4 regions of the Hylemonella sp. P2_B10 genome follow, and region 1 is predicted to be linked to each of the others. Evidence: predicted binding sites of a transcription regulator. Region 1 holds the regulator's gene; each other region holds the start of a gene.
The links. The regulator LexA, encoded in region 1, represses DNA repair genes until DNA is damaged. The targets are predictions, from matches to a motif close to ACTGTATNNNNATACAGT.

Region 2: a site for LexA is predicted at 2,743-2,760, ahead of AC1DX2_RS19525 (Y-family DNA polymerase). Genes of this name have one in related genera too.
Region 3: a site for LexA is predicted at 2,911-2,928, ahead of AC1DX2_RS10870 (PA0069 family radical SAM protein). Genes of this name have one in related genera too.
Region 4: a site for LexA is predicted at 2,027-2,044, ahead of recA (recombinase RecA). Genes of this name have one in related genera too.

The regions. Positions count from the first base shown of each region.
Region 1 covers NZ_JBFUDE010000002.1:77,283-82,569, reverse strand. The annotation lists gene AC1DX2_RS08240 (MFS transporter) at 1-387, opposite strand, end outside; gene AC1DX2_RS08235 (D-2-hydroxyacid dehydrogenase family protein) at 398-1,405, opposite strand; gene AC1DX2_RS08230 (hypothetical protein) at 1,528-1,908, opposite strand; gene lexA (transcriptional repressor LexA) at 1,917-2,594, opposite strand; gene AC1DX2_RS08220 (asparaginase) at 2,693-3,655, shown strand; gene adk (adenylate kinase) at 3,705-4,361, opposite strand; gene kdsB (3-deoxy-manno-octulosonate cytidylyltransferase) at 4,495-5,262, opposite strand; gene AC1DX2_RS08205 (Trm112 family protein) at 5,272-5,287, opposite strand, start outside.
Region 2 covers NZ_JBFUDE010000004.1:361,763-367,049, forward strand. The annotation lists gene AC1DX2_RS19515 (sensor histidine kinase) at 1-402, opposite strand, end outside; gene AC1DX2_RS19520 (alpha/beta hydrolase family protein) at 413-1,285, opposite strand; gene AC1DX2_RS19525 (Y-family DNA polymerase) at 1,342-2,721, opposite strand; gene AC1DX2_RS19530 (MATE family efflux transporter) at 2,890-4,293, shown strand; partial or broken gene imuA (translesion DNA synthesis-associated protein ImuA) at 4,445-5,011, opposite strand; gene AC1DX2_RS19540 (dihydrofolate reductase family protein) at 5,127-5,287, shown strand, end outside.
Region 3 covers NZ_JBFUDE010000002.1:657,555-662,841, reverse strand. The annotation lists gene AC1DX2_RS10890 (SDR family NAD(P)-dependent oxidoreductase) at 31-792, opposite strand; gene AC1DX2_RS10885 (GNAT family N-acetyltransferase) at 820-1,323, opposite strand; gene AC1DX2_RS10880 (GNAT family N-acetyltransferase) at 1,323-1,880, opposite strand; gene trhO (oxygen-dependent tRNA uridine(34) hydroxylase TrhO) at 1,892-2,842, opposite strand; gene AC1DX2_RS10870 (PA0069 family radical SAM protein) at 2,949-4,040, shown strand; gene AC1DX2_RS10865 (phosphoethanolamine transferase domain-containing protein) at 4,005-4,697, opposite strand; gene dnaJ (molecular chaperone DnaJ) at 4,801-5,287, opposite strand, start outside.
Region 4 covers NZ_JBFUDE010000005.1:260,379-265,665, forward strand. The annotation lists gene AC1DX2_RS22380 (sensor histidine kinase N-terminal domain-containing protein) at 1-746, opposite strand, end outside; gene AC1DX2_RS22385 (response regulator) at 769-1,443, opposite strand; gene AC1DX2_RS22390 (MarR family winged helix-turn-helix transcriptional regulator) at 1,488-1,961, opposite strand; gene recA (recombinase RecA) at 2,105-3,154, shown strand; gene recX (recombination regulator RecX) at 3,170-3,622, shown strand; gene argC (N-acetyl-gamma-glutamyl-phosphate reductase) at 3,950-4,888, opposite strand; gene sucC (ADP-forming succinate--CoA ligase subunit beta) at 5,068-5,287, shown strand, end outside.

The sequences.
Region 1 (5,287 bases):
GCTGACGCACGAGGCCGCTTGCGGCGTGAAGATGGCTGGCGCCAGCACCGCGAACACGCGCACCACCATCAGCGGCCCGAAGGCAGGCATCAAGGCGCTGAGCAGGTGCAGCACGCCGTACCAGGCCATGGTCAGCGCCAGCAGACGGCGCCGGTCCCAGCCGGCCACCACGCTGGCCAGCAGCGGCGCACCCAGGCACATCACCAGCGCGGCGACCGAAATCAATTGCCCGGCCACCGGCACCGACACCGCCAGCGAGGTGCTGATGTCGTTGAGCGTGCCGGGCACCACCATCACCCCGCTGCCGATGACGAAATTGCCAAACAGAAAGGCCCAGATGGCGGCGGGCAGGGGCTGGCCGCTCCGCGCTTCGGTGGAGGCGCTCATCGGACGAGTATCAGCGGCGCACCTGCAGCGCGCCGGGGTTGACGATGTTGGTGGGCGTGCCTTTGATGAATGCCACCACGCTGTCAAATGCGGTGCCGAAATACAGCTCGTAGCTGTCTTGCTCCACATAGCCGATGTGCGGCGTGCAGATGCAGTTTTCCAGCCGCAACAGCGCGTGGCCTTGCAGGATGGGCTCGGTCTCGAACACATCCACCGCGGCCATGCCGGGACGGCCACGGTTGAGCGCGCTGATCAGCGCCTCGGGCTCGATCAACTCAGCGCGCGAGGTGTTGACCAGCAGCGCGGTGGGTTTCATGCGGCCCAGGTCTTCCAGCGTGACGATGCCACGCGTCTCGTCGTTGAGCCGCAGGTGCAGCGTCAGCACGTCGCATTGGGCGAAGAATTCCTCGCGGCTGGCGGCGGCCTGGTGGCCGTCCAGCACGGCACGCTCACGCGAGGGCTCGCGCCCCCAGACCATGATGTGCATGCCGAAAGCCTTGCCGTAGCCGGCCAGCAACTGGCCTATCTTGCCGTAGCCCCAGATGCCCAGCGTGTGACCCCGCAGCACGGTGCCGAGACCGAAATTCACGGGCATGGAGGCCGATTTCAGGCCCGACTGCTGCCAGGCGCCATGCTTCAGGTTGCCGATGTACTGCGGCAGGCGACGCACGGCGGCCATGATCAGCGCCCAGGTCAGCTCTGCCGGCGCCACCGGCGAGCCCGCGCCTTCGGCCACGGCGATGCCGCGCTCGGTGCAGGCGGCCACATCAATATGGCTGCCGACCTTGCCGGTCTGCACCACCAGCTTGAGCTTGGGCAGCTTCTCGATCAGCTGGCGGGTCAGGTGGGTGCGCTCGCGTATCAGCACGATGACGTCAGCGTCTTTCAGCCGCACCGCCAGCTGGCCCAGGCCTTTGACGGTGTTGGTGTAGACCTTGGCGGGGAAGGCATCCAGCTTGGTGGCGCATTCCAGCTTGCGCACCACATCCTGGTAGTCGTCAAGAATCACAATGTTCATGCTGCCATTGTGCCTTGGCTGTTGCAGTGGCCGCAGTGGCCGGGCAATTTATGCGCGTATTTGTTGCAACAACAGGTTGCTGCTGACCACGCGCGACAGCGTCACTTCAATGCAGGGTGGCTTCAGTGCAGCGTGGCTTCACGGGCGGCCAGGCGGTCCAGCTCGGCGCAGACATCGGCCATGCGACCGGAGATCACCATGCGGCCTGCACTGGCGCGGCTGGCACCGCGCTCCATCACATGCACCACGCGCAGCGGCCGCTGCGCGTCCACAGAGTGCAGCGGCCGCTGCACCCGGGCAGCAGGCTGGGCCAGCGCTGTCAGCCGCGCCGGGCGCCGGGCCATGGGTGGCAAGCCGGCGGCCTGGGTGGCCGGCAGCATGGCTGCGCGGGCCGGCTGGCGCGGACGCATGCCACTGCTGCTGCCGCCGGTGTGCATCAGCCGGCGCACCCACAGTTGCAGCGGTGCCAACAGGTCGGGGACGGCGAAGAAGGCGATGTTCATGGCAGGGCTCACATCAGCATGGTGTTGCGAATCAGGCCCACGGCCAGGCCCTCGATCTCGAAGGCTTCGCCGGGCTCGACGACGATGGTCTGGTAGTCCGGGTTTTCCGGGTGCAACTCGATCACGTCCTTGTTGCGGCGGAAACGCTTGACGGTGACTTCCTCGCCCAGCCGGGCGACGACGATCTGGCCGTTCTTGGCGTCTTTGGTGGCCTGCACGGCCAGCAGGTCGCCGTCCATGATGCCGGCGTCGCGCATGGACATGCCGCGCACGCGCAGCAGGTAGTCGGGCTTGCGCTGGAACAGGCTGTTTTCCACGTAGTACGTCTGGTCCACATGTTCCTGCGCGAGAATGGGCGAGCCCGCAGCCACGCGGCCCACCAGGGGCAGGGCCAGTTGTTGCACGATGTTTTGCAGGCCGTTCGAGAATTGTTGGATGCGCGACTCATTGATGGAGCGCAGTGTTTCGCTGCGCAGGCGGATGCCGCGCGAGGTGCCGCTGACCAGTTCGATGACGCCCTTGCGGGCCAAGGCCTGCAGATGTTCTTCTGCCGCGTTGGCCGACTTGAAGCCCAGTTCGCGGGCGATTTCGGCCCGCGTGGGTGGCGCGCCGGTTTGCGCGACGGCCTGCTGTATCAGGTCCAGAATCTGCTGCTGGCGGGCGGTGAGTTTGGGGCTCTCAAGCATGGCGACTCCTTGGGGCGAACTGGGTGCACTGAGGGTGCGGTAACTGTTTCAATATCCAGTAGATGTATTTTTAACCAGTTTTTGGCGAATTGCAAGTGATGGAACAAAAAAACCAGAAAAAGCTGGTGTTGCTGGGCACCGGCGGCACCATTGCCGGCCGTGCCGACAGCGCCGCCGATGGCGTGGGCTACACAGCGGCGCAACTGGGCGTGCAGCAGTTGCTGGCCGGCCTGCCGCTGGCGCAAAGCGTGGCGGTGCAGGCCGAGCAGGTGGCCCAGGTGGACAGCAAGGACATGGGCTTTGCCATCTGGCAGCAATTGGCCGAGCGCGTGCGCTTGCACCTGGCGCGCGCCGAGGTTGATGGCGTGCTCATTACCCATGGCACCGACACGCTGGAAGAGACAGCCTATTTTCTGCACCGCTTGTTGGCGCCCGCCAAACCGGTGGTGCTGACCTGCGCGATGCGCCCGGCCACCGCCGTGATGCCCGATGGCCCGCAGAACCTGCTGGATGCGCTGACCGTGGCGGCCGACGCCAGCGCCCGCGGCGTCTCGGTCGTGTGTGCCGGCGTGGTGCACAGCGCGTTGGACGTGCAGAAGATCCATACCTACCGGCTGGACGCCTTCAGTTCCGGCGACGCCGGGCCGCTGGGTTATGTGGAGGAGGGGGCGGTGCGCTGGCTGCGCCCGGCGCCGCCGGCCACGGCCTGGCTGCCAGCCCAGTCCGCTGTGCCTGCGCTATGGCCGCGGGTGGAGATCGTGCTGAACCACGTGGGTGGCAGCGGCGGCGTTGTGGACGCGCTGCTGGCCCAACACCTGAGCCCGCTGCGGCAGGAGCCTGCGCTGGCCGGTCTGGTGGTCGCGGGCACGGGCAACGGCACTCTGCATGCTGGCCTGCAGGCGGCGCTGTTGCGTGCGCAGGCGGCCGGGGTGCGCGTGGTGCGCGCCAGCCGCTGCCCGCTGGGCCGCGTATTGGCCACGCCGCAGGATGTGTTTGCCGACTCCGAGGGTTTGTCGAGCGTCAAGGCGCGCATCGCCTTGATGCTTGATTTGGCGCGCTGAGCGGCCGCCGGCCGGCGTTCAGCGGCGTTTCAACGGCTACCGCGCGGCCTCAGGAGGCCAGAGCGGCAAACACCCTGCTGGTGATCTCGTCCACGCTGCCCATGCCGCTGATGGCGCGGTATTGAGGCGCGTTGGTGGCGTCGTTCTTGGCCCAGTTGGCGTAGTAGTCCACCAGCGGGCGGGTCTGGGCGCTGTAGACGTCCAGGCGCTTCTTCACGGTTTCTTCCTTGTCGTCGTCGCGCTGTATCAGCGGCTCACCGGTGACATCGTCCTTGCCTTCCACCTTGGGCGGGTTGAACTTGACGTGGTAGGTGCGGCCCGAGGCCGGGTGTGAGCGGCGCCCGCTCATGCGTTCGATGATGGCCTCAAACGGCACGTCGATCTCCAGCACGTGGTCGATCTTGACGCCGGCCGACTTCATGGCGTCGGCTTGCGGGATGGTGCGCGGAAATCCGTCGAACAGGAAACCCTTGGCGCAATCCGGTTGGGCGATGCGCTCCTTCACCAGGTTGATGATCAGGTCGTCGCTGACCAGGGCGCCGGCATCCATCACCGCCTTGGCCTGCAGGCCAAGCGGCGTGCCGGCCTTGACGGCGGCGCGCAGCATGTCGCCGGTGGAGATCTGGGGAATCCCGAATTTCTGGCAGATGAAGGTGGCCTGCGTGCCTTTGCCCGCGCCCGGCGCGCCTAACAGAATCAGTCTCATGGGTGCCCTCGTTTTCTATCGGTCTCTGCCGCGTGGCGCTGCCCTGTGCGGTGCGCACCACGTCGGTGAATGTGGAGAATTCCCCTGGAGAATAGCATGCGAAAGCCCCGCTTCGCTTACGGGGTTGGCGCGCTCATGACAGGAACAAGTTACGTACCCGTTCCAAATCTTCTGGCGTGTCCACGCCCGGCCCGGGCGCCTGGGCCGCGATGTGCACCGCGATGCGGTGGCCATGCCACAGCGCACGCAATTGCTCCAGTGCTTCCAGTTGCTCCACCGGCGCCGGCGCCAGTCGCGGGAACTGGCGCAGGAAGCCGACCCGGTAGCCATAGATGCCGATGTGACGCAGCGGCGCCGGCTCGGGCAGGGCGCTGATGCCTTGCGCAAAGCCATCGCGCCACCAGGCAATGGGCGCACGGCTGAAATACAGCGCCAGCTGTTGGGCATCCAGCACCACTTTCACTACATTCGGGTTGGTGAAATCGGCCAGGCTGTTGATGGCGTGGGCGGCGGTGCTCATGCTGGCCTGGGGGCGGTCCTGCAGCAGTTGCGCCACAGCGCTGACCAGGGCCGGGTCCATCAGCGGCTCGTCACCCTGCACATTGACTACGGTGTCGTTGTCGGCCAGCTTCAGCAGCGCGCAGGCTTCGGCCAGGCGGTCGCTGCCACTGGGGTGGTCGTCGCGCGTCAGCAGCGCCTGCACGCCGTGCTCGGCGCAGGCCTGCACGATCAGCGGGCTGTCGGCCGCCACCACCACGCGGCTGGCCTGGCCGCTGTGCACCAGGCCCATCACGCGTTGCGCCACCCGCACCACCATGGGCCTGCCTGCAATGTCGGCCAGCGGTTTGTGGGGCAGGCGGGTGGAGGCCAGCCGCGCCGGGATCAGGACTGTGAACGCCATGCCACTGCCTCAGAGACCCAGTTCT
Region 2 (5,287 bases), on a different contig from region 1:
CTTCAATGACGTGATGTCGGCCAGCGTGATGAACACCCAGCCGGCGGCGTCCACCGTCTCGCGCACGCGCATCCAGCGGCCATCGACAAAGTCCGAATCGAAACTGCGCACCGGCACCTGGCGGTAGTGCTGGCGCACGCGCGCCACCCAGGCGTCCATGTCGGACGTGGCGATCAGCAGGCCCACGCGGTCGCGCTGGCAGCGCCGCATCATCTGCTCCCAGGTGGGGGCCGGGTCCAGCGTGGTGGCGAAGGCGTCCAGAAAGAAGGGGTTGGCATAACGCAGCCGGTCTTCGGCGTCGAACAGGCCCACGCCCATGCCGGCCCCAGCCAGGTTGGCCAGCAGCGCGCGGTAGACCTCGGGCGGCAGCTCAGCGGGTGAGGGGCTGGAGGCGGCAGTCATGGTGTGCGTGTCAGGCAGAGGCCCGCTTCAGTTGACCATCCAGCCAGCGAAGGATGCTGGGCACCACCACCTCGGGCTGCTTGACCCAGGTGAAGTGGTTCAGCCCCGGGCCAGGCAGGCGCACGCGCGTCAACTTGGCGCTGGGCAGCTTGCTCACCAGGTGTTCGGCCGCGCTGGCAGGCGCCAGCGTGTCGCTGTCCAAGGTGAGGCACAGCACGGGCAGCGTCACTTGCTGCATGCCACCTTCCCAGTCCAGCGGGCTGCCCTGCACGCTGTAGCTGCCATTGCGCGCCTGCGCCGCCCAGTCGCTGATCAGCCGCTGCGCGCTGCGGCCGCCAAAGCGCAGCTTGTCGCCGGGGAAATGGCCCAGCACGGCCGAAACCAGCGCCGCCATCTGGGTCAACGCCAGCAGCCGCAGGCAGGCCAGCGGTGTGCTGCCCCAGGCCTTGTAGTACACGGTGCCGCTGGCGCACAGGATCAAGCCCGCCACCGGCGGCGGGCGCTGCTGGCCCAGGTACAGGCAGGACAGCTGGCCGCCCAGGCTGTGGCCCATCAGGAACAGCGGCGCGCCGGGCCTCAACGCCTGGCGAGCAGCGTCCACGGCGGCCGGCCAGTCCTCATGCAGCAGCTCGCGGTAACCGTAGTTGTCCTGCGCGCGCCGGCTGGCACGCACCGAACTGGCGCCCTGGCCTTGCAGGTCCAGCACAGCGGCGTCCACGCCCTGCGCGGCCAGATGCCGCAGCAGCGGTTCGTAGTATTTGGCCGCCACGCCCAGCGCCGGCATCAGCACAATGGCCGCGCGTGCCGTGCTGGCCGCCCGGGCGTAGCGCAGCACACTGGTCTTGCCGAGGGCCACGTCCACGGTGAGGGTCTGGATGTCCATGCGCGGGTTGAATATGCACAAGCAGAGTGTGCATTGTGCATTGGCCGGCGTCGCGCTCAGGCAAACAGGCCGTGCAGGTACCAGTCTACCGCCTCACCCTGCGCGGGCGCACCCAGCGGCCGGCGGCGGTAAACCCACAGCAGGCCGGCCTGCGCGCTGTGGGCGATGAAGTAATCGCGCAGCACCGACGTGGGGCCGCAGGCACCCGAGGTGCCGGAGCCCACATCCCACCAGCCAGCCTCCAACCGCTGCGGGCCGGCCAGCAGGCGCAGCGGGTCGCCCTGGTAATGCGGCATGGCTTCCTCACCGCTGCCACGCGGCACATCCAACTTCAACGGTGGCTCCAACAGCCAGCTGGGGTACAGGGCATCCAACGGGCTGGCAGGGATGTTGGCCGAGGGGGTGGCCCTGGCAGCACCCGGCGCGACTGCGCTGCGCCACTGCTGCATGCGCTCGGGCCGGTGGTCGGCGCAGGCCTGCGCCTGCAACACCTGCTGCGGCCCCAGCCGGGCCACCAGACGCTCGAGCATCTGCGGCCAATCATCCCCCTTGCGCTGCTCATCGGGCAACAGGCTGGCACTGGTGCCGGCCAGCGGCGCCGTCTCTTGCGTGCGCAGGCGCAAGCTCACAGCCGGTGCCGGCAGGCTGAGGCGGGCCAGGTGCTCACTGAGCAAACGCTGCAAATGCGCCACATCCAACGTAGGGGTGGCGGTGCTGATGCGCACGCTGCCCTCGCTCTGCTGTACATGGCGGCGCGCATCCAGCTGCCAGACCACATCGAAAACCAGCACGCCGCGCTGGCGCGCGCGCAGCCACACCTGCAACTGCGCCAGCAGGCGGTGGGCGGCAAACATCAGCGCCGGGGCCGACTCCACATGCATGGGCAGCTCAAGCCGCAGGTCAAACGCCTCGGGCCACACCAGCCAGGGGTACACCTCGGGCTGCTGGCCATAGGCACGGTCCAGCGCAGCCACCAGCGCGGCGTCGAAGCGGCGCACCAGGCCGGCACGCGGCAACGCGCGCAACTGCCCCCAACAGCGGCAGCCCAGGCGCTCCAGCGTGGGCAGGTGCGGCACGGCAGCGGCCAGCGTGTGCAGCGGCAACTGGTCAGGCAGTTGCTTGTTGTCCTCCACCTGCAGCCGCGCCAATGCCACCAGCGACGTGGGGCCTTGCGCGCACACCACCGGCGCCAGCGCCTGCACCGCCTCGCCCATGCGCCGCAGCAACGCGGGCCGGCCGCCAAACAGCCGCTCGCTGCCGCTGACTTCCAGCACCAGCGCCGGCCCCACCTGCGCCACCCGGGGGGTGAATTGCAGCAGGCACCAGGCCAGTGCGCTCAGCACATCGGCCAGCGCAGGCACAGGCGCGCTGGACGCGCCGCGTTCATCGGGCGCGCCAGGCTCTTCAGGCAGGGGTTGCAGGGCAAGCCAGTGCATGGTGAAACAGCGAAACCTTAAACTGTATAAAATAACAGTATAAACAGGCTTGCGGCACAATAGCGCCCATCCCCTTGGAACCCCTGTGCTCCACCTTGCCGTCCGGCGGGTCAGGCCTGGGTTTTCCCCGCTCCAAAGCGCCGGGCACCCTCCGTTGTCATCAAAACCATGTCTTCGCCCACATTTCTCGCCCCGCACACACGCACTGAGCTGCGCGCGCTGTGGCAATTGGCCTGGCCCATGCTGATTGGGCAACTGGCCACGGTGGGCATGTCGGTGGCCGACGTGGCCATGGCCGGCCATGCGTCGGCGCAAGATCTCGCCGGCGTGGCGCTGGGCTCGTCCATCTGGGGCATGGTCATCGTCACCCTCATGGGCGTGGTGATGTCGGTCAACCCCATCGTGTCGCACCACGTGGGCGCGCAAGAGTTTGCGCAGATTCCGCACGTGGTGCGTCAGGCACTGTGGAAGGCGCTGGGCGTGGGTGTGGTGGGCCTGCTGGTGATGAATGCCACCGTGCTGGTGTTCGACCGCATGACGCTGGAGCCGCAGGTGCGCGACGTGGCCAAGGGCTTTGTGCAGGTGATCAGCCTGGCGCTTCCAGCTTTTACCTGCTACCGCGTGCTGTACGGCTACAGCACCAGCCTGAACCAGACCCGCCCGATGATGGTCATCGCGCTGTTGGCGCTGCTGCTGAACATCGCGCTGAACTGGGTGCTGATCTACGGCAAGCTGGGCTTTCCCAAGCTGGGCGGCGTGGGCTGCTCCTGGGCCACGCTGGTGTGCGTGTGGTTCAACCTCGGCGCGTTGGTGTGGTGGATGCACCGCGCGCCCAGCTACCACGCCACCTGGCCGTTTGACCGCTATGAAGGCCCGCACTGGCCCGAGATCCGCAGGCTGCTGAAGCTGGGCCTGCCCATAGGCGTGACCTACTTTGCCGAGGCCAGCGCCTTCAGCCTGGTGGCGCTGCTGGTGGCCGACTACGGCTCGGCCCAGGTGTCGGCGCACCAGATCGCGCTGAACTTCACCTCGCTGGTGTTCATGGTGCCCTTGAGCCTGAGCATCTCGCTGCTGACCCGGGTGGGCCAGGCGCTGGGCGCTGGCGACCCGGTGGAGGCGCGCTTTCGCGCCTGGACCGGCGTGGGCGCGGCGCTGGCGTTCGCCGTGCTGTCGGCAGCCTGCATCGCGCTGCTGAACAAGCAGATCGCCAACGCCTACACCAATGACGCGCTGATCGCCGCATTGGCCGCGCAGCTGCTGGTGCTGGCGGCGGTGTTCCAGCTGTCCGACGCCACCCAGGTGGCCACCAGTTGCGCGATACGCGCCTACAAGGTGACGCGCCCGCCCATGGTCATCCACCTGGCCGCATTCTGGGGCCTGGCATTGCCACTTGGCTGCGTGCTGGGACGCGCACCAGCCTGGGCACCTTGGAAACCAGACCATGCGATGGCCGCCCAGGGCTTCTGGATCGCACTGGTGGTGGGCCTGACAGCCGCCGCGCTGGGCCTGAGCTGGCTGCTGCACCGCTTGTCGCAACAGCGGGCACTGGCGGGGGCGGCGCAGCCGGCTTGAGGTCCACCGCTGCCGGCGCGGCCAGCGGCAATTCGGGTTGCGGCTTGGCCATGAACAGCTTGGGCGGCTCAGCCACCGCCAGCAGCGCCCCCAGCGCCGCAGCGCGCGCCGGCAGCGTCAACGGCTGCATATGCGGTGGCCCGCGCCGCTTGACGATGCGCAGTTGCAAGGCACCACCGTCCGCCTCCAGCGCCAGCGCCACCCGAAGCACCGCCGGTGATGACTCCTGCTGCGCCTGCACCGGCCGCATCACGAACAGCAGCTTGCCGTGCTCGGCAGCGGCCATCTGCAGACGGCGCAATTGCTCGGGCCGGGCCTGCGACAGCCAGGCCAGCACGGCGGTGACATCGGCACAGCGCAGCGCCTGCTCGCAGGCCCACAGGCGACCGGCCGCGGTGGACGCCTGCACGCACAGCAAGCGGCTGGGCGCCAGCCCCTGCGCCGCCAACGCCGGGCCGAAGGGCTGGTAGGGCGCACCCACCAACACCACCGGCCCCTGGGTGCGGGCCAACGCCGGCAACAGCAGCCGCCACTCGGCCATGCCGGCCTGGGCTTGCAGGATTTCACTCAGGGCACCCACTGGCCAGCCGCCGCCGGGCAGTTGCGCGTCCAGCGCGGCGTCCCCGGTGGCCACGGTGCGGTCCACCGGCTGCGCCAGCGCATCGGCCTGCCATACAGAGGCATTGGCGGCAATGGCGAGGGCAAGCTTGGACATCATCAAAAACAAACTGTAATTAAATACAGTATACAAACGCCGCGACACCGCTTGACAAGTCTTTTTGCATGGCAATAATTCACCATTAGGTTAATTAACTAAATGGCTAACTAAAATCATGAGCAAAGTCTTCGTCAACATCGGACTCAGCCTCGACGGCTACATGGCGCCGGAAGGCATGACCATGGAGAACCCCGGCTACAAGAACTGGGGCGCCAAGTGGGGCGCGCTGATGGCCTGGATCATCAACCAGCAGCACTTCCGCGAGACCCTCAAGTT
Region 3 (5,287 bases), 580 kb from region 1:
TCCCATTTGGTGGGGAGGATACTCAAACAGTTAGGCCTGCGCCAGCCCCCCATCCACCACCAGCGTATGCCCCAGCACATAGCTGGCCTCGTCCGAGCACAGCCACAGGATGGCGCTGGCCACCTCGTCGGCGGTGCCGAAGCGCTTCAGCGGCACCGCAGCTTCCACTTGCCCTTTGAGATTGGCATCCGGCCCGGCGGCGTCGATCCGCGCTTGCCAGCGCGGCGTCAGGATAGGTCCAGGCGCGACGGCGTTGATGCGTATGCCTTTGTCGGCGTACTCCAGCGCCAGTGACTTGGTCAGGCCTTCGATACCGTGCTTGGCGGCGCTGTAGGTGCTGGCGCCGGGTGTGGCGCGCAGGCCGTTGACGGAGGACACGTTGACGATGGCGCCGCCCTTGTCGGTCATCAGCCCGAGTTCTTCCTTCAGGCAGCGCATGGGTGCTAACAGCGCGCTGTCCAGCATGGCCTTCATGTCGGCGTCGGGCATGTCCACCAGCCTGGCGGCGCGTGAGTTGCCGGCGGCGTTGTTGACGGCGATGTCCAGCGTGCCGAACTTCTGCTTCAGGTGGGTGAACCAGGCGGTCAGTGCATCAGCGTTGGCCGTGTCCAGTTGTGCGAAGTCCACGGCGACCAACTCAGGGTGCTGTTGCAACGCGGCCTGCCACTTGTCGGCAGAGCGCCCGCAGGTGACCACGATGGCCCCCTCGCGCAGCAGGCGCAGCACCACCGCGAGGCCTATGCCCTGGCTGCCGCCGGTGACCAGCGCGGTTTTTCCTGCGAAGCGTGTCATGTTCAAACCTTTCGCTCGGCGCGCGGCTCAGTCCGCCACAATGGCCCAGCGCTCATGGTCGCGCCAGCGGCCGTTGATCTTCAGGTAGCGCGGCGAATAGCCTTCCAACTGGAAGCCGCAGCGCTTGGCCAGCGCGATGGAGGGCGCGTTGTCGGGCTGGATGTTGGCCTCGATGCGGTGCAATTTGAGGCGTGTGAAGGCCTGGCGCAGCATCAGCCGCATGCCGGCCTGCATCAGGCCCTGGCCGGCGTAACCGGCAAAGGCGTAATAGCCCAGGAAGGCGCTGCGAAAACCGCCCATCACCATGTTGGTGATGTTCAGCACGCCCACCAGCGCCTCGGTTTCTCGGTGCACCACCAGGAAGGCCTGGTTGTTGGGCAGGGCCATCTTGACCAAGTAGTCGCGGTAGCGTATGGGCGTGGTGGGTGGGATGACCCAGGCGCCGTGCAATTGCCTGCTGGCGCGCGCAGCGGCGAGGAAGGCTTTCTCGTCATCCAGCCGCGGCGGGCGGATGTAGACGGTGCGGTTCATCAGCGTGGCCCGGTGCGCAGCGGCCGCGTCAGCAGCACGTCCCCCGGCTGCGGTGTGGGGTGACCGCTGAGGCCGGTGGCGTTGGCCTCGGCAAAGCCCAGCGCATGCAGCAGCCGCAGCGAACGCGTGTTGCGTTCGTCCACGGTGGCAAAGGCCAGTTGCACGGCGTGTTGATTCGCCAGCATGTCCAGCATCTGCACCACCGCTTGCCGCGCAAGGCCTCGGCCCATGAAGGCGCTGCCCAGCACATAGGCGATGTTGGCGCTGGCGTCCGCATACACGGTGGCTTGCACGTAGCCGGCCAGGTCACCATTGGGCAGCCCATTTTGTAAACGGATGACCCAGTTCAGCCACTGCTGGCTGCCGTCGGGCGATTGGCGCGACTCCAGCCGCGCGAAGCGCTCGCGCAGTGCGGCTTCGCTGGCCGGGGGCGGCTGGTCCACGTAGGCGTAGAGCGTGGTGTCGGCCAGCAGCGGGAACATGGCCGCCGCGTGCTGGGCGGCCTGCGGCTCCAGCGTGAAGGTGGCCCGCGTTTCAGTGTTCCGATCCCTGGCCATGTGTGAACAGGTCAATTGGGAGTCAGGGCGACACGTGCAGCATCACCAATGTGCGTTTGCTGGCGCGCGTTGGCCAGCTCCACCTGTTTCTGGCGTGCAATGGCGCGCGCCTTTTGCTCAGGCGTCTTGTTACCGTGGCAGCGCGGGCAGCTGATGCCGTGCACATACAGCGGCGAGGCCTTGTCCGCCGGGCTGACGGGGTCGCGGCAGGCGCGGCACAGCTCGTGCGTGCCGGGTTGCAGGCCATGGCCCACGGCCACGCGTTCGTCGAACACGAAGCATTCGCCCTGCCACAGGCTCACCTCTTGCGGCACGGTTTCCAGGTACTTGAGGATGCCGCCTTCCAGGTGGTACACCTCGTCGAACCCCTGGGCGCGCAGGTAGGCGGTGGACTTTTCGCAGCGTATGCCGCCGGTGCAGAACATCGCCACCTTGGGCTTCTTCTTCAGCACAGGCAGGCTGTCCAGCCAGGCCGGCAGTTCGGAGAAATTCTGGATGCGCGGGTCCACGGCACCCTGGAACGTGCCCACGTCCACCTCGTAGTCGTTGCGGGTGTCGATCAGCAGCACGTCCGGGTCCTGGATCAGCTGGTTCCAGTCCTGTGGCTTCACGTAGGTGCCGGCCTGGGTCATGGGCTGCAGGTCGGGCTGGTTCATGGTGACGATCTCACGCTTCAGCCGCACCTTCATGCGGTGGAAGGGCGCGCGCTGCGCAAAGCCCTCCTTGTGCTGCAGGTCGGCCAGGCGCGGGTCGCTGCGCAGCCAGGCCAGCAGCGCCTGCACGGCGTCCGGCGTGCCGGCCACGGTGCCGTTGATGCCCTCGTGCGCCAGCAAAACCAGGCCCTGCACGCCCAGCGCCTCGCAGCGTGCCAGCAACGGCTCGCGCAGTGCGTCAGCATCCGCCAGCGCCACGAACTTGTAGAACGCGGCGGTCAGGTAGGGCGGGAGCGCTGGTGCTTGCATGGGGCTGGGCATGAATAACGAAGGGGCTTGCAGGCCCCCTGTTTGCGAATTCTAGGCGTCGGGCATATACTGTAATTTCATACAGTTATTCTAAAGCCGCAAGACCATGACCGAAGTGCGCATCCCCGTGCAGGCCATCAAGGGCCGGGGCACCGCCACGCGCATTGCCCACCGCTTCGAGAAAGACGCGCGTGGCGATTTTGACGACGGCTGGGGCACGCTGGACGACGACGCCCGCGAGGAGCGCGTCGCCCTGCAGACCGAGGTGCGCTTTGAAGACGCCAAGAGCGTCATCAGCAAGAACGAATCGCCCGACATCTATTTCGACCACGCGCTGAACCCTTACCGTGGCTGCGAGCACGGCTGCGTCTACTGCTTTGCCCGACCCACCCACAGCTACCTGAACCTGTCGCCCGGCCTGGACTTTGAAACCAAGATCATTGCCAAGCGCAACCTGCCCGAGTTGCTGGCGCGCGAGATCAGCGCGCGCAGCTACGTGATGCACCCCATGGTGATCGGCTCCGCCACCGACGGCTACCAGCCGGTGGAGCGCGAACTTCGCATCACCCGCGGTGCGGTGGAGGTGTTGGCACGGGCGCGCCACCCGCTGGCCATCATCACCAAGGGCTCGGGCGTGGAGCGCGACCTGGATCTGCTGGCCGAGATGGCGCACGACAGGCTGGCGGCGGTGTACGTCAGCATCACCACGCTGGACGGCGCGTTGGCGCGCAAGCTGGAGCCGCGGGCCGCCGCGCCGCACCGGCGCATCCGCGTGATCCGCACGCTGGCCGAGGCGGGTGTGCCGGTGGGCGTCAGCGTGGCGCCGCACATCCCCTTCATCACCGAGGACATGGAGCAGGTGCTGGAGGCCGCCTGGGATGCCGGCGCGCGCCGCGCCTTCTACAACGTGGTGCGCCTGCCGTGGGAGGTCAACCCGCTGTTCCACCAATGGCTGGAGCTGCATTACCCGCAGCGCGCGCAGCGGGTGATGGCGCGCATCCAGGAAATGCGGGGCGGCAAGGACTATGACGCCACCTTCGGCAAACGCATGAAGGGCACCGGCCTGTGGTCGGACTTCCTGCGCCAGCGCTTTGAGAAAGCCACCGCCCGGCTGGGCTTCAACCGTGACCGGGTGGAGGTGGACATGAGCCGCTTCAGGCCTTCACTGCTGTCGGGGCAGGGCAGCTTGTTTGATTGACTCGGTGGTTGTCGCTGGTGCCCGGGCCAGCCCATGCACCAGGCTCATCGGGTTGAACAGCTCGCGCATCTGCTGGTGCTCCGGCATCTGGTGAAACAGCAGGCTGGCGAAGATGAAGACCGCCGCGCACACCGCCAGCAGCACGCCGTTGTGCTGCGCATTGCGGCGCAGCGACAGCCGGCGCACCGGCACGCGCCACAGCCACACCACGGGCGCCACGCCCAGCACCAGCAGCAAGGCAATGCCCTGCAGCACGCCGTTGGCCAGCCAGGTTTGCAGCGGGGCGTCCAACGCCTGGGCCAACAACGCGCTGTTGACCGGGCCGGGGCTGAGCAACATCACGTCCGCCCCCCAGGCACACAGCAGCAGCAGCACGGTGGCCACCGGCTTGAAGGTCCAGCGCCAGCACAGCAGGCCCAGCAGCGCGCCGCAACAGGCGGCGAGTATGGCCAGCATGTCCAGGCCCAGCCACAGCTTGTGGCTGCCCGCCACCTCCGGCAGTGCCAGCAGGTGGCCCCACAGCGCCACATTGCTGGCGCCGGCCACCCACAACGCCACCACCGCCGCCAGCACGGCGGGGTGCAGCGCATTGCGCTGGCTTTGCGGGGTCAGGCGCGATTGTGCGAATTCGCTTTCATGAAACAGCTGCAACCTCATGGCCAGCGATTGTGGGCCATGCCAGGGTCATTTCCCCGCTGCAATGCAAAACGCCCGGGTGACCGGGCGTTTCAAAAGTGTCCAGGCGTAACCTGGAAGCAGATCAGCTGAAGAAGCTCTTCAGCTTGTCCGTCCAGCTGTCACCGCTGGGCGAGTGCTTGCCGCCGCCCTTCTTGAAGGAATCGTCCAGCTCGCGCAGCAGCTTGCGCTGGTGTTCGCTGAGCTTGACCGGCGTCTCCACGGCGATGTGGCAATACAGGTCGCCAGGGTAGCTGGAGCGCACCCCCTTGATGCCCTTGCCGCGCAGGCGGAACTGCTTGCCGTTCTGCGTGCCCTCGGGGATGTCGATGGCCGCCTTGCCGGCCAGCGTGGGCACCTCGATCTCGCCGCCCAGCGCGGCCGTGACCATGCTGATGGGCACCGAGCAGTGCAGGTCGTCGCCGTCGCGCTCGAAGATGTCATGTTTCTTCAGGCGGATCTCAATGTACAGGTCACCCGGCGGGCCGCCGTTGGTGCCCGGCTCGCCGTTGCCGGCGCTGCGGATGCGCATGCCGCCGTCGATGCCGGCGGGAATCTTCACCTCCAGCGTC
Region 4 (5,287 bases), on a different contig from region 1:
AGGAAGCGCTTTTGCGTGGCGATGGAGTCCTTCAGCCTGGTGAGCAGGTCGTTCACCGAGGACACCAGCGGCGCCACCTCCAGCGGCACGGCCTGGATGTCCAGCGGGCTCAGGTCGTCGGGCTTGCGCGCGCGTATGCGCTCTTCCAGCTGGTTCAGCGGCTTGATGGCCTGCACCAGTGCCAGCCACACCAGCAGCACCGCCAACGGCAGGATGACGAACTGCGGCAGCATCACGCCCTTGATGATTTCGGTCGCCAGCGTGGAGCGCTTGTCCAGCGTCTCGGCCACCTGCACCAGCACCGGCTTGGTACCGGCGACTTCCAGGTTGACCCAGGTGTAGGCCACCTTGACACCCAGGCCGCGGTAGTCGTCGGCGCGCAGGCGTATCTCTCCCACGGCGGTGGCCTCGTCCTCAGGCGGGCCGGGGAAATCCCGCTCGCCGCTGACGTATTCGCCGCGCGTGCCCAGCACCTGGTAGAACACCGTGTCCGACTCGTCGGCGCGCAGCAGCTCGCGTGCTGGCAGTGGCAGGTTCAGTTGGGCGCGGCCGTTGTGGTAGGTGACCAGCTGGGCCAGCGCGCTGGCGTTGTACTCCAGCGCGCGGTCAAAGGGCTTGCCGGCAATGCCCTGCGCCACCAGCCAGGTCAGCACCAGGCTGACCGGCCACAGTAGCAGCAGCGGCGTCAGCATCCAGTCCAGGATTTCGCCGAACAGCGAGCGTTGCTCGCGCTGGAATAATTTCATCGCGCGGCCACGCAGTCTGGCCTTAACTGGGGATTTTTTCCAGGCAGTAGCCCAAGCCGCGCACGGTCGCGATGCGGATCGGCCCTTTCTCGATCTTCTTGCGCAGGCGGTGGATGTAGACCTCGATGGCGTTGTTGCTGACTTCCTCGCCCCATTCGCACAGCCGCTCCACCAGCTGGTCCTTGCTGACCAGGCGGCCAGCGCGCTGCAGCAGCACTTCCAGCAGGCCCAGTTCGCGTGCCGACAGCTCCACCATCTTGCCGTCAATCGTGGCCACGCGGCCAGCCTGGTCGTAGGTCAGCGGGCCGTGCTTGATGGTGCTGCTGGAAGCGCCCATGCCGCGGCGCACCAGTGCGCGCACACGCGCCTCCAGTTCCTGCAGGCTGAAGGGCTTGGCCATGTAGTCGTCGGCGCCGTAGTCCAGGCCCTTGACGCGCTCCTCCACGCTGTCGGCGGCGGTCAGAATCAGCACCGGCAGCGCCGAGCCGCGGCTGCGCAGCCTTTTCAGCACCTCCAGCCCGTGCAGCCTGGGCAGGCCCAGGTCCAGGATCAGCAGGTCGAATTCGGTGTTGGTCATCAGTGCCGCGTCGGCCTCGGTGCCGCTGGCCACATGGTCCACCGCCGCGCCGGAACTGCGCAGCGTGCGCAGCAGGCCATCGGCCAGCACTTGGTCGTCTTCGGCGATCAATATCCGCATGCCCAAGTCTCCTGGTTTTCTGGTGTTTTATTCCAACGCGTCACTCACACGCCATACGCTTCCAGGCCAATGGCAATCACGGTGGCGACCTCATCGCCCACGGCCTGGCGCAACTCGGCCTCGGCCTGCGCCACCGCCTGTTGAAAAGCGCCCAGCCATGTTAAACCCAAAGGGGTGAAGGCCACCCACTTGGCGCGGCCGTCGCGGGCGTGGCGCTTGCGCTCGATCAAGCCCCAGGCCTCGCATTGGTCCACCAGTGCGCCCATGGCCTGCTTGGTCATGCCGGCGCGCGCGGCCAGGTCGGTCAGGCGCATGCCTTGCAGCGCCAGGTGTCGGGTGATCTGCATGTGGGCTGCACCCACTTGCTGGCGCGCCGCCAGATTGGCCAGGCCCAGCGGCACGTCGGCGCTTTGAGCCATCAACGCCAGCACCCGGGCATCAAAGCGGCGCAGCGCCAGTGCCAGCAACTGGCCCATGTGGGCGTCGCGCCAGCGCTGGTCAGGGTCGGTCGATGCCATGCATAAATAGTAATGCAAACTGACTAAAAATCCTGTTTACTTCGCGTGACTGGCTGCGTTAGACTACTGTTCAAGCATCCAGACTGTGAATATAACCTGTTCAAAGTTTGGCCTAAACGGTTGATTCACAAGGAGTTTTCATCATGGACGCAGCAGTCAAGGGTCTCGCCCCCAACAGTGAAAAAGCCAAGGCCTTGCAGGCCGCACTGGCACAGATCGAAAAGCAGTTTGGCAAGGGCACCATCATGCGCCTGGGCGAGGGCGAGGTGATCGAGGACATCCAGGTGGTCTCCACCGGCTCGCTGGGGCTGGACATTGCGCTGGGCGTGGGCGGCCTGCCGCGCGGCCGGGTGGTCGAGATCTACGGCCCGGAATCGTCGGGCAAGACCACGCTGACGCTGCAAGTGATTGCCGAAATGCAGAAACAGGGTGGCCAATGCGCCTTCGTCGATGCCGAGCACGCGCTGGACATCCAGTACGCGCAAAAGCTGGGCGTTAACCTGCAAGACCTGCTGATCAGCCAGCCCGACACCGGTGAGCAGGCGCTGGAAATCGTTGATTCGCTGGTGCGTTCTGGCGCGGTGGACCTGATCGTGGTGGACTCGGTGGCGGCGCTGACGCCCAAGGCCGAGCTGGAAGGCGAAATGGGCGACTCGCTGCCCGGCCTGCAAGCCCGACTGATGAGCCAGGCGCTGCGCAAGCTGACCGCCACCATCAAGAAGACCAACTGCATGGTGATCTTCATCAACCAGATCCGCATGAAGATTGGCGTGATGTTCGGCTCGCCCGAAACCACCACCGGCGGCAATGCGCTGAAGTTCTACGCCTCGGTGCGCCTGGACATCCGCCGCACCGGCACCATCAAGCGCGGTGAAGACGCCATCGGCAACGAGACTAAAGTCAAAGTGGTGAAGAACAAGGTGGCGCCGCCCTTCAAGACGGCCGAGTTCGACATCCTGTTTGGCGAGGGCATCAGCCGCCACGGCGAGATCATCGACATGGGCGTGGAAGCGCGCATCCTGGAGAAATCCGGCGCCTGGTACGCCTACAACGGCGAAAAGATCGGCCAAGGCCGCGACAACGCGCGCGAGTTCCTGCGCGAGAACCCCGCGCTGTCGCACGAGATCGAGAACAAGGTGCGCGAGTCGCTGGGCATCCCGTTGCTGCCGACGGTGCTCACGGACGGCAAGTAAGGGGCTGACACAGGCATGCGAGGGGGTCCTGCGCCGTCGCTGAAAGGGCGCGCCCTGCGCCTGCTCAGTGGCCGGGAGCATTCCCGCGTCGAGCTGCAGCGCAAGCTGGCCGCTTACGAGGAAGAGCCGGGCAGCCTGGCGCGCGCGTTGGATGAGCTGCAGGCCAAGGGTTTCATCAGCGAGCAGCGCGTGGTGGCCTCGGTGATCCACCAGCGCGCGCCCAAGCTGGGCGCCATGCGCATACGCCAGGAGCTGCAAAACAAGGGCCTGGACGCCCAGTTGGTGGCCGAAGCCGTCACGTCCCTGCGCGCCACCGAGTTGGAGCGTTGCCGCGAGATCTGGCTCAAGAAGTTCGGCGAGCCGCCTACGGACGCTACGGAGCGTGGCCGTCAAGCGCGCTTTCTGGCGGCACGCGGGTTCACGGCCGAAGTGATCGGCCGGGTCGTCAAGGGTGGTGACGAGGATTAGCGCGCCGCGCTGCGAATACCGCCAGTTGGTAGGCTGCCGACGCCGCTGGGGCGCGTGGCTACGGGAATGTCCTCCGGCCTTCGGCCTCCCCCTTGATTTCCCTCCGCCACGCGCCCCAGCGACATCGGGTCAATTGGCGTGCGTGACGTTGGGACACCAGAACGCCGGAACGCCAGCCATGCTCGCAGGATCAGGTCGATGCGGCATTCGGCGCAGCGGCATCAAGGAGGAGGGCCGCAGGCCCGGGGGACAGCCGCGGAGCCGAGTGCCGTGTCGGCCTGATCTCTCAAGCCAACTTGGCGCTGGGAATTTGAAGGGCGAAGGGCGTTACAGCCCCAGCATCAGCTTCAGGTTCTGCACCGCAGCGCCGCTGGCGCCCTTGCCCAGGTTGTCCAGGCGGGCCACCAGCACCGCGTGGGCGAAACCGTCGGCGTCGGCCGCCGGGTTGCTGAACACGCGCAGCTCCATCTTGTTGGTGTTCACCAGCGCCAACGGGTCCAGCTTGCCGTCCTCGGTGGCCGGCTCCACGGTCACCCACTCGCTGCCGGCGTAATGCTTGGCCAGTGCGTCGTGCAGGTCTTGCGCGATGGGCTTGCCCGGCAGCGTGTCCAGGTGCAATGGCAACTGCACCAGCATGCCCTGGGCGAAATTGCCCACGGCGGGAATGAAGATGGGCCGGCGCTTCAGGCCGGTGTACTTCATGATCTCGGGCAGGTGCTTGTGCTTCAGGCCCAGCGCGTACAGTTCAAAGGCCGGCGCCGTGCCCGACTCATAAGCCTCCATCATGCTGCGGCCACCACCGGAATAGCCGCTGACGGAGGGCAAGGCCAATGGGAAGTCGGCCGGCACCAGGCCGGCATCCACCAGTGGGCGAATCAGCGCAATGGCGCCAGTGGCGTAGCAGCCGGGATTGCTGACGCGGCCTGCCTGGCGTACGGCTGCGGTTTGCGTGCCGCTCAGTTCGGGAAAACCGTAGACCCAGCCATCCGCCACCCGGTGGGCCGTGGAGGCGTCGATCACCTTCGGGCCGCCCGGCACGCGGGTAGCCTTCAGCGCGTCGATCATGGCGACCGATTCTTTGGCAGCCGAGTCGTGCAGGCACAGGATGACCACGTCAGCCTGGGCCATCAGCGCGGCCTTGGCGGTGGGGTCCTTGCGCAATTCCGGCGCGATGCTCAGCAGTTCGATCTGCGCCATGCCATGCAGGCGCTCGCGAATTTGCAGGCCGGTGGTGCCAGCCTCACCGTCGATGAAAACTTTGTACATGGTACGTATAAGCTACCACAACCGCCATGGTTGCGCGTAAGCTGGGGTAAAGGATGGTGCGTCGCAGCATGATACAGTTCTGGGGCCCCCTGTCCAGTGCCTGCGCCGGTTTAGCGTATCCGTTTCAGACGGCGGCCGGGCGACGATAATCTACCAGTTCTGTTCCTGAGAGAGACCTCATGAAAATCCACGAGTATCAAGGCAAGGAAATCTTGCGCAACTTCGGCGTGCCCGTGCCGCGCGGCATTCCCGCCTTCACGGTGCAAGAAGCGGTGGAAGCCGCGCAGAAACTGGGCGGCCCGGTGTGGGTGGTCAAGGCACAGATCCATGCCGGCGGCCGCGGCAAGGGCGGTGGCGTGAAGCTGGCCCGCTCAGTGGACGACGTCAAAAAGCTGGCCG